Rheinheimera salexigens: one gene and its partners. The protein of the gene in region 1 interacts with the protein of each later gene in a pairwise test. Links are inferred from orthologs where the notes say so. Each region holds a gene or a part of one and is shown on either strand. Other genes may lie near its edges. The genes, in order: aceE, groL and BI198_RS06125.

Region 1 (5,197 bases):
TTGGTTTGATATCAGATTTAGATACACCCAAAATAGCCACTTCTGGCGCATTAACAATAGGCGTAAATGCCGTACCACCAATACCGCCAAGACTTGAAATAGTAAAACAGCCACCCTGCATATCGCCAGACGTTAATTTACCATCACGGGCTTTAGCTGAAATTTCTTGCAACTCGCGTGATAACTCAATAATACCTTTTTTGTTTACATCGCGAACTACTGGCACTACTAAACCATTCGGCGTATCAACAGCGATACCAATATGGATATATTTTTTCAGAATTAAGCTAGCACCATCATCTGATAACGAGCTACTAAAGGTTGGAAACTCTTCTAACGCTTTAGCAACCGCTTTCATAATAAACACTAATGGCGTGTATTTAACCCCCAGCTTTTTCTTTTCTGCCAACTGGTTTTGCTGCTTACGGAAATCTTCTAAGCCAGTAATATCAGCTTCGTCGAACTGAGTAACATGCGGAATCCGTACCCAGTTACGATGTAAGTTAGCACCAGACAGCTTTTGAATCCGCGATAACGGCTTAGTTTCCACTTCGCCAAATTTGGCAAAGTCTACTTTCGGCCATGGGATTAAATCAAAGCCTACGCTGTTAGCGCCGCCTGAACTAGCCGTAGCACTTGCACCACTACTAGCTTGCTTAACTAACTGCTTAACATAGTTTTGCACATCTTCTTTAACCACGCGGCCTTTACGGCCCGTAGCGGTAACTTTGGCTAAATTAATGCCAAATTCTCGCGCTAAGCGGCGAATTACCGGCGAAGCATGGGCATATTCTTTATTTTCAACAAAGCCATCGCTTGCAGTTGCAGCCTGTTCTTGTTTAGCTGGTTGAGACTCAGCTTGCTTAGGCTCAGCGCTTTGTGCTTTTTCAGCTGTATCTGGCGTAGTTTCAGGCTTAGCTTCTGTAGCAGCTTCGGCGGCATCATCAGCAGTTGCAAACACCATCATTAAACTGCCGCTAGACACTTTATCGCCAATAGCCACTTTAATTTCTTTTACCGTACCTGCTACAGGTGCCGGTAATTCCATCGCCGCTTTGTCGCCTTCAACACTCATTATTGACTGATCAGCAGACACTTTATCGCCTACTTTAACTAATATTTCAGTCACTTCTACAGCGTCAGCGCCAATATCTGGCACATTAATATCTTGTAAGCTGGTCGTTGCCGCAGCTTTAGGTGCAGCCTCTGTCTTAGCTTCAGCTTTTGTTTCAGGCTCAGCATCAGCTTTTGCTTCAGGCTTAGCTTCTGCTTTACTCTCAGCGCCAGCAAAAATCATTACCACGCTGCCGGTTTTTACCATATCACCAATGGCGACTTTAATTTCTTTTACCACACCAGCTTCAGTCGCTGGTAGCTCCATTGCCGCTTTATCGCCTTCGACATTGAGAATGGTTTGATCAACAGCAACGCTATCGCCTACTTTGACCAAGATCTCAGTGACTTCAACTTCATCAGCACCAATATCCGGAACTTGAATTTCAATAGTCATTTGCAATCCTCTTATGCGTATAGCGGGTTGATTTTACTGCTGTCGATGCCGAATTTCTTCAGCGCATCAATAACAACAGCCTGCTTCAACTCACCTTGCTTAACCAGTTCGCTTAATGCCGCAATAACAATATAACTAGCATTAACTTCAAAATGACGGCGTAAATTCTCACGGCTATCTGAACGACCAAAACCATCCGTGCCTAGCACTTTATAAGAGGTTGATGGTAAATAAGCCCGAACTTGCTCGGCATAGCTCTTCATATAATCGGTTGCAGCAATGGTAGGCGCGCTATTCATTACAGTAGCAATATAAGCCGTTTTCGCTTTTGCTTCTGGGTTTAACATATTAAAGCGTTCAACATCATGGCCATCACGGGCTAATTCATTAAACGACGTTACTGAATACACATCAGACGCTACGCCGTAATCTTTACTTAGAATATCCGCTGCTTTACGCACTTCTTTTAAAATGGTACCCGAACCTAGCAATTGCACTTTACCGCGATCACCATTTAAGGTTTCCAGCTTATAAATACCGCGACGAATACCTTCTTCAACGCCTTCTGGCATAGCATGGTGCTGATAATTCTCGTTCATTACCGTTAAGTAGTAGTAAACGTTTTCTTGTTTCTCGCCATACATACGCTCAATACCATCTTGAATAATCACCGCTAGCTCGTAAGCATAAGTAGGATCATAAGAGATACAGTTAGGTACTGTACTGGCTAATACATGGCTGTGGCCATCTTGGTGCTGTAAGCCTTCGCCGTTTAAGGTAGTACGACCGGCAGTGGCACCTAATAAGAAACCACGCGCTTGCTGATCACCGGCCATCCACGCCATATCACCGACGCGTTGGAAACCAAACATCGAGTAATAAATGTAGAACGGGATCATCGGTAAATCGTTGGTGCTATACGAGGTTGCAGCCGCAACCCAAGACGACATCGCGCCTAGCTCGTTAATACCTTCTTGTAATACTTGGCCGCCAGTATCTTCTTTATAGTAAGACAATACCGAGCGATCTTCAGGGGTATAGGTTTGGCCACCTGGGTTATAAATACCAATCTGGCGGAACAAGCCTTCCATACCAAAGGTACGGGCTTCATCGGCAATAATTGGCACAATTTGCTGACCAATATTTTTATCTTTTAATAAGATATTTAACATGCGCACAAAAGCCATAGTGGTAGAGATTTCGCGTTTTTGCTCTTCAAGCAAGCCGTCAAACTCTGTTAACGCAGGCAAAGTTAGTGCTTGGCTAAATTTAGGTAAACGTTTCGGCGTATAACCTTTTAACGCTTCACGGCGCTGATGCAAATAGGCTAGTTCAGCCGAGCCTTCAGGCAACTTAATATACGGTAGCTCAGCAACCTGATCTTCAGTGATATAATCTTCAAGGCCTAAACGTTTGCGCAGAATCAATATGTGCGTCATATCCATTTTTTTCACTTGGTGCGCAATATTTTTACCTTCAGCTGCTTCACCCATGCCATAACCTTTAACGGTTTTAGCTAAAATAACGGTTGGCTTATCGGTGCACTCTTGCGCCGCTTTAAAGGCAGCAAATAGTTTTGAAGGCTCATGGCCACCGCGTTTTAAAGCGAATATTTCTTCATCGGTTAAATCCGCTACTAACGCTGCTGTTTCTGGGTAACGACCAAAGAAATGCTTACGTACATAAGCACCGTCATTAGCTTTATAAGTTTGGTAATCGCCATCAACGGTTTCATTCATTAACTGCAATAATTTACCGGTAGTGTCTTTGGCTAATAGTTTGTCCCAACCACGACCCCATACGACTTTAATTACGTTCCAGCCAGCGCCACGGAATAACCCTTCCAATTCTTGGATGATTTTACCGTTACCCATTACTGGGCCGTCTAAGCGCTGTAAGTTACAGTTAATTAAAAAGCATAAGTTACCCAGCTTTTCGCGGGCAGCAAACGAAATAGCACCGCGTGATTCTGGCTCGTCCATCTCGCCATCACCTAAGAAAGCATAAACCCGCTGTTCTGTGGTGTCTTTTAAGCCACGACCATTTAAATATTTTAAGAACCGTGCTTGGTAAATAGCAGAGATAGAACCTAAGCCCATCGAAACAGTTGGGAACTGCCAAAATTCCGGCATTAATTTCGGGTGCGGATAACTTGGTATACCCTTGCCATCTACTTCTTGGCGGAAGCCATCTAATTGCTCTGCCGTTAAGCGACCTTCAACAAAGGCACGGGCATAAATACCCGGAGAAATATGGCCTTGATAATACACTAAATCGCCACCGTCTTTATCGTTAGGTGCGCGGAAAAAGTGGTTGAAACAGGTTTCATAAAACGCTGCTGATGACTGATAAGACGCCATATGGCCGCCTAAGTCTAATTCTTTTTTCGAACCACGTAATACAATCATTATCGCGTTCCAACGGATAACCGAGCGAATACGTCTTTCTAAGTTAACATCACCAGGGTACGCCGGCTCTTGTTGCGGCGCTATGGTATTAATGTAGTTAGTTGTCACACCGGTAGGCATTGCTACGCCTTCTAAACGCGCTTGCCCTAACACTTGTTCAAGCAGGAATTGAGCCCGCTCTACCCCTTCAGTGCGAACAACCGATTCTAACGCTTCTAGCCACTCTTTGGTTTCTAGCGCGTCGATGTCAACTTTATTGACTTCAGACATATCGAGGTTTCCTTTGGTTATACACGCCTGTGTTATATATACACATGGTCGTTAAAAAGTTATTTTGATTAAGCTACAAGTAAACTTAACCCATCTTACTTTGCTCGGTACTAGCTTTATTCAGTACTAGCTTTACTCAGTATTAGCTTTGCTGAGTGCGCCGCAGTGACCGCTCAATGCGCGACCGCTCTTTGCCTATCTCTAACAACGCTTCTTCAATAAAGGCTAAATGGCCATTACTGGCCTGACGCGCCTGTTCCGGCTCGCCGTTAATCACCGCCTGCATTAACCGCTGACGATGCTGATTTAATTGGCCAACAATGCCTTCTTTATGCTGCAAGCTGTCTAAATTGATACGTATATTCTTTTCAACTAATGGCATTAAACCGCGAACTAAATGCAGCAACACCACATTATGCGACGCTTCGGCCACGGCTAAATGAAAATTACCCACCGCCTTAGCTTCACTGTCTAAATCCGTTAACTGCTGTGCATCACAAATAGCATCATAATAACGTTTAATCTGGGCAAAATCGGCCGTTGTACCGCGTAACGCGGCGTAATAAGCACAAATTCCTTCTAAGGCATGCCTAAACTCTAGCAAATCAAACTGCGATTCTGGATGCCGAGCAATTAATTCAAACAGCGGATCCGTTAAGCCCTGAGTTAAATTTTCACTGACATAAGTACCACCACCTTGGCGGCGGTTCACTAAGCCCTTAGCTTCTAACTTCTGGATCGCTTCACGTAATGAAGGACGAGACACCGCAAACTTTTCTGCTAACTCGCGCTCAGCCGGCAACCTTTGGCCAGGAGCAAAGCTGCCCTCAAGCATCATGTTTTCAAGCTGTTCAACTATCCTATCGGAAAGCTTAGCGGGTTTAATTTTAAAGTCTGCCATGTAAGTAAAAAAACGCCTCAAAAGTGAGTTAGTAGCCTAACATAAAACCAAGTGTAAATTGGTCTTACCAATATCCATTTATGCGCGATAAAGTAACATTATTCTACT
Region 2 (4,889 bases), 2.3 Mb from region 1 along the record:
TTTATCGTCATCACAGCTAGTACATTGGCTACATAAGCGCATATTCATTACATGAGCTAACACTACTAAAATAGCGCCTATTATCAAAATGGTATGTTCATATTCAGCACCCCAAGCGGCTTTTTGCCAATAAATAAACCCACCCAAAAACAATGAGTAAAATGGATAAAGCTTGCGGTGATAACGATGAAAACCAATAAATAGCGTTATAAAGCCTAACACCATTGTGGTTAATAACACGATATTTTCAAAAGCATGGTTATGCATAAAGCTTAAGCCAAGCAGAGGCAATACCGGTAATAACACAGGCAGCATGATGCAGTGTATAGCACATAACGAGGTTATGGTAATACCCACTTTATCAAATAAGCTACGAAAACTGGCTAACACGGCAATGTCTCTCACACTATGAACGTTGAAACGATATAATATAACAAATCAATTCGGTTGGGAATGGCGCAATGAAAATATTTTATTTCAACGCTAATGTCTGCTGAAGGTTAGCGGTTAATGTGGCATAATATCCCGAGTTTTCAGCAGTAGTATTAACAGGTAGTAGTAATGGATACGTTATTAAATCAACTCGATGACAACTTAAAAGAGCTGTACCGTAAAACGGTTGACGCTGATGCTGTGCTAGATAAATTACAGCAACAGGGTAAAGCTAAACATCAGCATATATTTGTCGACAATAGTGTATTCCAAGCAACCAGCAATCGCTTTATGCCTTATCTTTCCGAAACCGCTGAGCAAGTTTCAGCAATGCGTTTAAACCAACAGTTTAATACTGCTACTTTAGAGCGTGTGGTAAAGCAATTAAAGTTACTGCATAAAACCTTAGCTGATTTCCGTCTAGCAATTAAAAGTAGCTAACCGGCTTGTTTAGCCGGTTAATTTAGCAGGTACTAGTGGGTATTAGTTATCGCTAATTTTAGGCTGTTCCGCTTGTGCTGCTTGTATTTTGGGCAATACATCACGGCTAAACCATTGCTCTAACATCTGTTTTTCATAGCGAAACTCATCATTATCTCGATAACTGCGTAACGTATGCATAAAGCCCATATCACGCAGCTTCTCTTCTTGATTGATAATTTGTTCGCCATAGTTATTTTGAATAATATGACTAAATTTTATCGCAGGTGAATATATTTCTTTAACGACCCGCAACTCGTTGCCCGCCCCTCCTGCAAAAGGATCAATCTCACCGGCTAAATCCAAATCCGTTACCGTAATCTTCCAGCTATAATCCTCCGGCAGCTTTTTTGCCATATCAACAAAGTAACCGTCAAAAATTTTAAGCACCCTTTCACGATACCTATTTTTAGATTCATTAGCCGGACGAATATCAGTAAACTTCTCTGGCTGTTGCCAGTTTACTTCAACTTGCGCAGCATAAGCAGCTGTCCCCGCTAAACTAGCTAGACTAACCACACTGCAAATTAAAGCTAATTTACGCATATTATTTCTCCTTAACTTAAAAGTTTACACTTAGTTACGTTAAGCGCTAAGTAGCAAATTACTATTTAGACAACTAATTACTACTAACAGTTCAGCTTTGTTTTAAAGCGCGTGTCAGCCACTCTATCCTTATTCTAGGATAGAGATCAGGCTAAACTGTTTAAATTTGTAGCAATATGCTGGAATAAAGTGTGGGTAGATAGTTGTTAAGCGGTATTTAGCCATAAAAAAAGCACCGAAAAATCGGTGCTTTTTATGTGTTAAGTGGGAGGCTTACATCATGCCGCCCATGCCACCCATACCGCCCATATCAGGCATGCCGCCACCTGATGATTCTGGCGCTGGCTTATCAGTGATCATCGCTTCAGTAGTGATCATTAATGAACCGATAGAGGCTGCAAATTGCAGTGCAGAACGAGTAACTTTAGTTGGGTCAAGAATACCCATCTCTAGCATATCGCCATACACGTCAGTTGCCGCGTTGTAACCGTAGTTACCTGTGCCTTCTTTAACTTTGTTGATAACAACAGAACCTTCTTCACCTGCGTTTTCTACGATTTGACGCAGTGGTGATTCCATGGCACGTAGGGCAATTTTGATACCGTGGGTTTGGTCTTCGTTAGCACCTTTTAAGTCAACTAAGCTAGCTGCAACGCGCACTAATGCTACGCCACCGCCAGGTACTACGCCTTCTTCAACTGCAGCACGTGTTGCATGTAATGCATCTTCAACGCGGGCTTTTTTCTCTTTCATTTCAATTTCAGTTGAGGCGCCAACTTTGATTACTGCAACACCGCCAGATAATTTAGCTAAACGTTCTTGCAGTTTTTCTTTGTCATATTCAGACGTGGCTTCTTCAACTTGTTGACGAATTTGCTTAACGCGGCCGTTAATCGCCTCTTGCTCACCGGCACCATCAATAATAGTGGTGTTGTCTTTAGTGATCACAACGCGCTTAGCAGTACCTAATTCTTCTAAACCGGCTTTTTCTAATTCCATACCGATTTCTTCAGAAATAACCGTAGCACCGGTTAATGTCGCAATGTCTTGTAGCATGGCTTTACGACGGTCACCAAAACCTGGTGCTTTAACGGCTGATACTTTAACGATGCCGCGCATATTGTTGACGACTAATGTGGCTAAGGCTTCGCCTTCAACGTCTTCAGCAATAATAAATAATGGCTTACCTGATTTAGCCACTGCTTCTAATACTGGCAGTAATTCGCGAATATTAGAGATTTTCTTATCAATGGCTAAGATATACGGGCTATCTAATTCTACTTGGCCAGCTTCTTGGTTGGTGATGAAGTAAGGTGATAAATAACCACGGTCAAACTGCATACCTTCAACCACATCTAGCTCATTCGCTAAACCTTGGCCTTCTTCAACAGTAATTACGCCTTCTTTACCCACTTTATCCATGGCTTCGGCAATAATATTACCAATCTCTTCATCAGAGTTAGCCGAGATAGTACCCACTTGGGCAATAGCTTTGCTGTCGGCACAAGGCTGAGATAAGGCTTTTAAACCTTCTACTGCTGCGATAACAGCTTTATCGATACCGCGCTTTAAATCCATTGGATTCATACCTGCTGCAACGGCTTTAACGCCTTCAGCAATAATATTTTGCGCTAATACAGTGGCTGTAGTAGTACCGTCACCGGCTTCATCATTGGCTTTAGAGGCAACCTCTTTCACCATTTGCGCGCCCATGTTTTCAAACTTGTCTTCTAGCTCTATTTCTTTTGCCACTGAAACACCATCTTTGGTGATCATTGGCGCGCCAAAAGATTTATCTAAAATCACGTTACGACCCTTAGGGCCTAAAGTAACTCGTACTGCGTTTGCTAAAATGTTTACGCCTTTAAGCATTTTATTGCGAGCGTCATCACCAAAACGTACGTCTTTTGCTGCCATGTTTTCTAATCCTTATAAAGTAGTCAATGTAGTATTAATATAAAAACACATTGAAATAATTAGTCTAAAATAACACCTAAGATATTGTCTTCTTTAGTGATTACATACTCTTGACCTTCAATTTTCTCGGTGCGCTCTACGTAGTTACCGAACAACACTTTGTCACCTACTTTTACATCTAATGCTTTTACATCACCGTTATCTAACACACGGCCATTGCCTACAGCAACGACTTCACCACGAGTTGATTTTTCTGCTGAAGCGCCTGTAAGAACAATGCCACCAGCTGATGTGGTTTCAGCTTCTAAACGTTTAATAATGACACGGTCATGTAATGGACGAATATTCATGCTCTATCTCCTAAAGCGGTTTCGGTTGTATGACACCTTTGCTAAACATGATTGTTTAACTCAGGTGTAAATTGTCTGCTCACTATATGGGGTGACGGAAGATAAAACCCAAGGCTTAAGTTTAAAAAATTGTTTAACCCAGTTTTTAACTGCTTTATCCTGTTCTGATAAATAAGCTAAAAACCTTGGATAAAGCCTGATAGACTGAAATCCGCTACTCGGACATTAAATAAATTGAAATTCGTTATATGAAATTCGATTATTTGAAATAGTTTTAGGCTATAGCAGGTCTATGCTGCTGACCCTCAAAGATGAATAGGAAGCTGTAAGCAATGTATAAGCTGTTTTTACTGCCGTTAATTCTCTGGTGCGGATTATTACAAGCCCAGAGTAATAGTTCTGTATTAGATAGTTTGCTGAATACTCAACCCACTTTTTTACCGGTTGAGCAAGCATTTGAATTTGATTTTAACCAGCAAGATGAGCAACTTATTGTCAGCTGGACCATTGCCGACGGTTATTACTTATACAAAGACAAAATAAAGCTAGGTGGCATTGCAGTAAGTTTTTCTCATCCTACTTACCCGGCCAGCATGCAGATTGAAGATGAATACTTTGGCATCACAGATGTCTACTTTCATCAATTAATTTTACGCATTCCATTAGCTGATATCAGTGAAGATGCGGTATTTAAAATTCAATATCAAGGTTGTGCTGAAGCCGGTTTATGCTATCCGCCGGTAACTAAAGAACTGCCTATTTCAACTGTTATAAACAAAGATAATGCTACTGCCAATGCAGGATTAGCGAGTGATTCTAAGCAAACGCCTATTTCTAGCCAAAATACTTTGGCTAACAAACTGAGTGATGGTGCTAGCTTAGCCACCTTGTTTGGCTTTTTCTTACTTGGCTTAGGCTTAGCTTTTACCCCTTGCGTATTCCCAATGTACCCCATTTTAACCAGCATTATTGTCGGTCAAGGCAAGCAGTTATCTAATAAACGCGCCTTTAGTTTATCGTTCTCTTATGTCCAAGGTATGGCGATTACATATTCCGCCTTAGGCTTAGTCGTTGCCAGCTTAGGCGTTAAGTTTCAAGGCTATATGCAGCACCCTGCTGTTCTTATCGTTGCTAGCATCATCTTTGTCTTACTGGCCCTTTCCA
Region 3 (4,680 bases), 350 kb from region 1 along the record:
ATCGCTAAATATTTAGATAGCGCATACAACAAACAGAAGTACCACACAGTATTAACTGATTTTTATAAAGCACTATTAAACCCAGCGTTAACCTACTCAGGGCAAATACTGGATAAATTACTACCAGAACAAGTGGATAATGGCAGTTTTATGCTGCAATTAGCAACAGAGTATAAACAGCAATTAAAGCAACAACCGTATCAGATTTATTCAGAGCAAATGTTTATCGATAAAGCGGCTGAGTCGCTGCAAAAGCAGCAACAAATTGAGCAACAAGAAGACATCAGTTTTTCGCAATACTTAAAACAGTATTATGCCGAAATGCCCGACTGTGATGAGTAACTAAATCAATAGTTTGATGAGCAACTAAAGCAAACCGTAAATAATAGGCAAAAAAAATGGGCTACCAAATGGTAGCCCTAACTTTAATCCAGGGAGAAATAACACATAAAGCTTGTAGCTTTGCTACACCTTGTTAGAATCAGCCGGATGAAAAAAGTTCAAAACATAGTTCACAATACTGCTAAGACTATCGCTAATATAGCTCACAGCCAATCTCAGGCTAAAACGCGTAATTTAGCGCGTAAAGTCGCCTCTCGCATTAGCCTAATCGGAATAATGGCCATTATTCTTGCCGGTTGCAGCACCGCACCGCCAAAAAACAGCGCTAATATTTGCGAAATCTTTCATGAGCATCGTAGTTGGTATGACGAAGCGGCAAAAGTGCGCGATAAATGGGGCGTGCCTATTCATATCCCCATGAGCATCATGTATCAAGAAAGCAGCTTTAAGCATAATGCCCGGCCACCCATGCGTTGGTTCCTCGGTTTTATCCCTTATGGCCGAGCCAGTACAGCTTATGGTTACTCGCAAGCTAAAACCGTTACTTGGGATGAATACGTTAAAGAAGCCGATCGGTTTTGGGTAAGTCGCGACAACTTTGGCGACGCCATGGACTTTATGGGCTGGTATATCGACAAAACCCATCGTTTAAATAAAGTCTCTAAATGGGATGGTTATCACCAATACTTAAATTATCACGAAGGCTGGGGCGGTTATCGTCGCGGTTCTTACAAAAGTAAAACCTGGTTAGTGAATACCGCAAAAAAGTGGATAACCGGGCAAAAACCTATGCCGCACAATTAAATCAATGTGAAGACGACTTAAAACGCGGCTGGTTATGGCGCCTGTTCTGGGGCTAGCCCTAATTAACAGAATATGGGGTCAGTGCACATAGAATATGGGGTCAGTGTACATTAATTTTTGTTAATTTACTCCGAGCCCGCATCAATACTAAGCTAACTGATACAGGTCTAGTAAAAATCGATGCTAATGCTGTTACCGTTATTGCAGAATTTTTCTGCAAACTGCTGTTTCTGTTCTGCAGTAAACTTCCACGCTAACGGCACCATTTGAATTAAAGCTAACACATCAGCCGGCTGGCTAAAGTCTAAGCGAAAGCTCAGTCTTTGCCGCTGCTGATGGCTAAAGCCGGCTATCTGTTCAATCGCATCATCATGTAATCTTGGTTCCGCATATACCGCTTGTTTCATTTCAAACAAATGCTCAGGCCCGGGTGTCACCGTTAATAAATAACCATCTTGTTTTAGCACTCGCACTAACTCATCAGCCGCCGAAGGCGCATAAATACGCACTATGCTATCAAAACACTGATCAATAAAAGGCAGCTTAAAAGCGCTAGCAACGCAAAACTGCAGTTGTTTATTGGATTTCGCTGCTTGTTTAATGGCATTTTTTGAAATGTCTAAACCGTAAATTTGGCATTGCGGCAAGGCTTGCTGTATTTGGCCACTGTAATAGCCCTCACCACAGCCTAAATCTAATAATTGCTTAACCTGTAACGGTTGTAGCATCTTACTTACTGCATCGGCTAACGGCTGATACCAACCGGCATGCAAAAAGTCGCGTCTAGCCTGCATCATTTCTTTATTATCACCAGGTGCTTTAGAATTTTTTTGTTGCACTGGCAATAAGTTAACATAGCCTTCTTTAGCGATATCAAAACTATGGTTCTGACTACAGCTAAACAATTTATCAGTGGCAGTTAAAGGACGTTGGCAAAGCGGACATTGATACATAATACAATCTAAACAGAAAAATTGACGCTAAGTGTAGCAGTTGCGCAGTGTTTTAAGCAAAGCCTTGCTATAATGTCCGCAGCCAAATAATGCATTTTTAAGCAACAATTTGCTTAATGTCTTTTAAGACGAAATCGTTACAACCTTTATTACGACAGTGGAGCCGTGATGCAAGACCTAGAACTCTGGACCTTAGACGAACTGTGCGATCACGCCTTTGATATATTCGAAGAGCTAGCCGCTGACAACCTTTCAGCCATAGATTACTCCATGTACCAACAAAATGCCGACAGCCGAGGCTTTGTTGATCTAGTGCCACCCACAGAAGACTGGGTTGAAATTATGATGCAAGACATTGAGCCAGAGCTACAACTTGAAGCCCAAATTGGCTTAAGCGGCATAGATGGCGAAGCCGATATGGTATTAGCGCGCATATTACTCAGCCGCGAAAAACACGATTCGCTATGTCACGCTCAATGGCGCGGCCAATAAAGGCCAACAAAATAAAAAGGGTCAGAGTGATTTAATTGTTTAATTAAATCACTCTGACCCTTTTTATCTGTCCCTGTAGACGCATAAAAAAAGCCCGTGCACTTTATTACAAGTAGCACGGGCTTTTTGCTATAGCCTTAAGCCATAATTTATAGCTTTAATTTATAACTTAGTGCACGCCGTGCATGCGTTTTCTTAGCCAAGGGCTAAGTAATAGCATAAACACACCAAAACCAATGCCGACATAGAATAAGAAGCTAAATAGCTCGTTATAAGAGGCAAGGGCGGTTGGGATGTCGGCTACTTGACCCGCTTGAGTGTCAATAGCGGCTAACTTAGCTAATTGGGTAGCCAGTACTTCTGAGTAGGCCGTGGCTAAGAACCAAGCACCCATCATTACACCCACTACTTTTGGTACAGCAAGCTTAGTAACAGCCGATAAGCCCACTGGCGATAAGCACAGCTCACCCATGGTATGTAAGGCATAAGCTAAGACTAACCACCAGGCACCCACTAAGCCGGCTTCGTTAGGGTGGTTGGCACCGTATACTAAAGCACCAAAACCTAAACCAGCTTGAATAATACCTAAGGCAAATTTAACTGGGGTACTAGGTTCAATTTTGCGTCTGGCCAAGGCAATCCATAACCAAGCAAATAACGGTGCAAACAGAATAATAAAGAACGCATTTAAGGCACCAAACTGGCCAGCAGTAGCTTCAAAACCCCAGATGCTACGGTCTAACACGCGGTCAGCATATAGCGTCATGGATGATGCAGATTGCTCAAACAATGCCCAGAACACTACGGTAGAAACCGTTAATACAATTAACACTGTCATACGGTCACGTTCTTCTTTAGTACATTGGGTCACCATAAACCAAATAATACCAAACAGAACAATGAAAGATAAACCGACTAAAGTGTTGTGCACTACTGGGTTATATTGCACCAGCTGCCACATTAAGGCTAACGCAGGGATGGTCGCAAAATAAATTAGCCATTCGCGGTTAATACCAGCAAACACTTTTTGTTTTAATAAAGCAGGGTTGCTTGGTTCGGCATAACCGAATAAGTACTTTTGGCCGCTTAAAAAGATAATTAAGCCCAGTACCATACCAATACCCGCTAAACCAAAGCCGTAGCCCCAGCCGTAGGTTTCACCTAAATAGGTCACTGATAAAGTAGCGATAAACGAGCCCAAGTTAATACCCATATAAAAGATGGTAAAACCTGAGTCACGACGCGCATCTTCTTTACCGTATAACTGACCAACAATCGTAGAGATATTTGGCTTTAAAAAGCCCACACCCATAATGATTAAAGCCAGTGAGAAATAAAACACCTGAATGGCGCCGTTATCTCGTATTACCTCGCCGTCTACCATATAGGCTTGAAAGCCTTCATAGGCTAAGCCTAAGTGGCCTAAACAGAGTAAAATAGCACCAAAGGTTACCGCTTTACGCATACCTAAATAACGGTCGGCTAACATACCGCCAATTACCGGCATCGCATACACTAAGCCGGCATAGCTGCCTAACACGTCTAAGCCGCCAGCATCACTAAATAAGTGGTACTTTGTTAAATATAACAACAGCAGATATTTCATTCCGTAAAATGAAAACCGCTCCCACATTTCGGTAAGAAAGCACACATAAAGCCCGACCGGATGGCCGAGAAACTGTGGCTGGTTTTCGGGCACTGCCGCAATATTGCTAGAGTCAGTCATGGATTCCCCAGGATTGTTAGAATTATATTCTTCGCTTAATTTGTACGAAGTTGCACTGGATTATGCATTTCTAACTGCGGCTTGTCACCCGTTAACGTGCGACTAAAGTCGAAAATATGCCGTATTTGCAGTTGATTCAGGTCTGGTTAAGGGCAGATGTAACAGAACCTGAGTAAATTTTATTTTGTTGTATCAAATAGTTTCTGCCGAACAGCGGTCATTCTGGGCCGACAAAGCGCAAAAGTGATAGGGCGGGTGATTACAGGGTAGCTAATTAGCAATAAAACCATATAACCGACTATTTCCCAGCCAGTGCTACGCGCAATCAACAAAAACAACGGGGTTAAGATTAACAGCTTAATG

What was found.
Region 2: the proteins of aceE (region 1) and groL interact in binary tests that used the Escherichia coli proteins (3 or more experiments, as listed by UniProt). The link is inferred for Rheinheimera salexigens from one-to-one orthologs.
Region 3: the proteins of aceE (region 1) and BI198_RS06125 interact in binary tests that used the Escherichia coli proteins (3 or more experiments, as listed by UniProt). The link is inferred for Rheinheimera salexigens from one-to-one orthologs.

The regions. Positions count from the first base shown.
Region 1 is NZ_MKEK01000001.1:976,353-981,549, reverse strand. What follows is about bases 1,322-4,586. They hold aceE (pyruvate dehydrogenase (acetyl-transferring), homodimeric type), read right to left. Parts: upstream 4,189-4,586; coding sequence 1,522-4,188; downstream 1,322-1,521. Other genes in these bases: pdhR (pyruvate dehydrogenase complex transcriptional repressor PdhR), read right to left, coding at 4,331-4,586; aceF (dihydrolipoyllysine-residue acetyltransferase), read right to left, coding at 1,322-1,510. Also shown: more of aceF, read right to left, coding at 1-1,321; more of pdhR, read right to left, coding at 4,587-5,089. UniProt on the Escherichia coli protein: Component of the pyruvate dehydrogenase (PDH) complex, that catalyzes the overall conversion of pyruvate to acetyl-CoA and CO(2).
Region 2 is NZ_MKEK01000001.1:3,291,098-3,295,986, forward strand. What follows is about bases 1,054-4,010. They hold groL (chaperonin GroEL), read right to left. Parts: upstream 3,376-4,010; coding sequence 1,732-3,375; downstream 1,054-1,731. Other genes in these bases: BI198_RS15220 (DUF3016 domain-containing protein), read right to left, coding at 1,054-1,458; BI198_RS15230 (co-chaperone GroES), read right to left, coding at 3,435-3,725. In the rest of the region: BI198_RS15210 (MerC domain-containing protein), read right to left, coding at 1-405; BI198_RS15215 (prephenate dehydrogenase), read left to right, coding at 562-873; more of BI198_RS15220, read right to left, coding at 916-1,053; BI198_RS15235 (protein-disulfide reductase DsbD), read left to right, coding at 4,058-4,889.
Region 3 is NZ_MKEK01000001.1:1,329,044-1,333,723, forward strand. The notes cover bases 1,182-3,929. They hold BI198_RS06125 (DUF440 family protein), read left to right. Parts: upstream 1,182-2,267; coding sequence 2,268-2,591; downstream 2,592-3,929. Other genes in these bases: rlmA (23S rRNA (guanine(745)-N(1))-methyltransferase), read right to left, coding at 1,314-2,099; BI198_RS06130 (peptide MFS transporter), read right to left, coding at 2,761-3,929. In the rest of the region: gshA (glutamate--cysteine ligase), read left to right, coding at 1-342; BI198_RS06115 (transglycosylase SLT domain-containing protein), read left to right, coding at 490-1,146; more of BI198_RS06130, read right to left, coding at 3,930-4,317; BI198_RS06135 (DUF6170 family protein), read right to left, coding at 4,497-4,680. UniProt on the Escherichia coli protein: May act as a double-stranded DNA (dsDNA) mimic. Probably regulates the activity of a dsDNA-binding protein.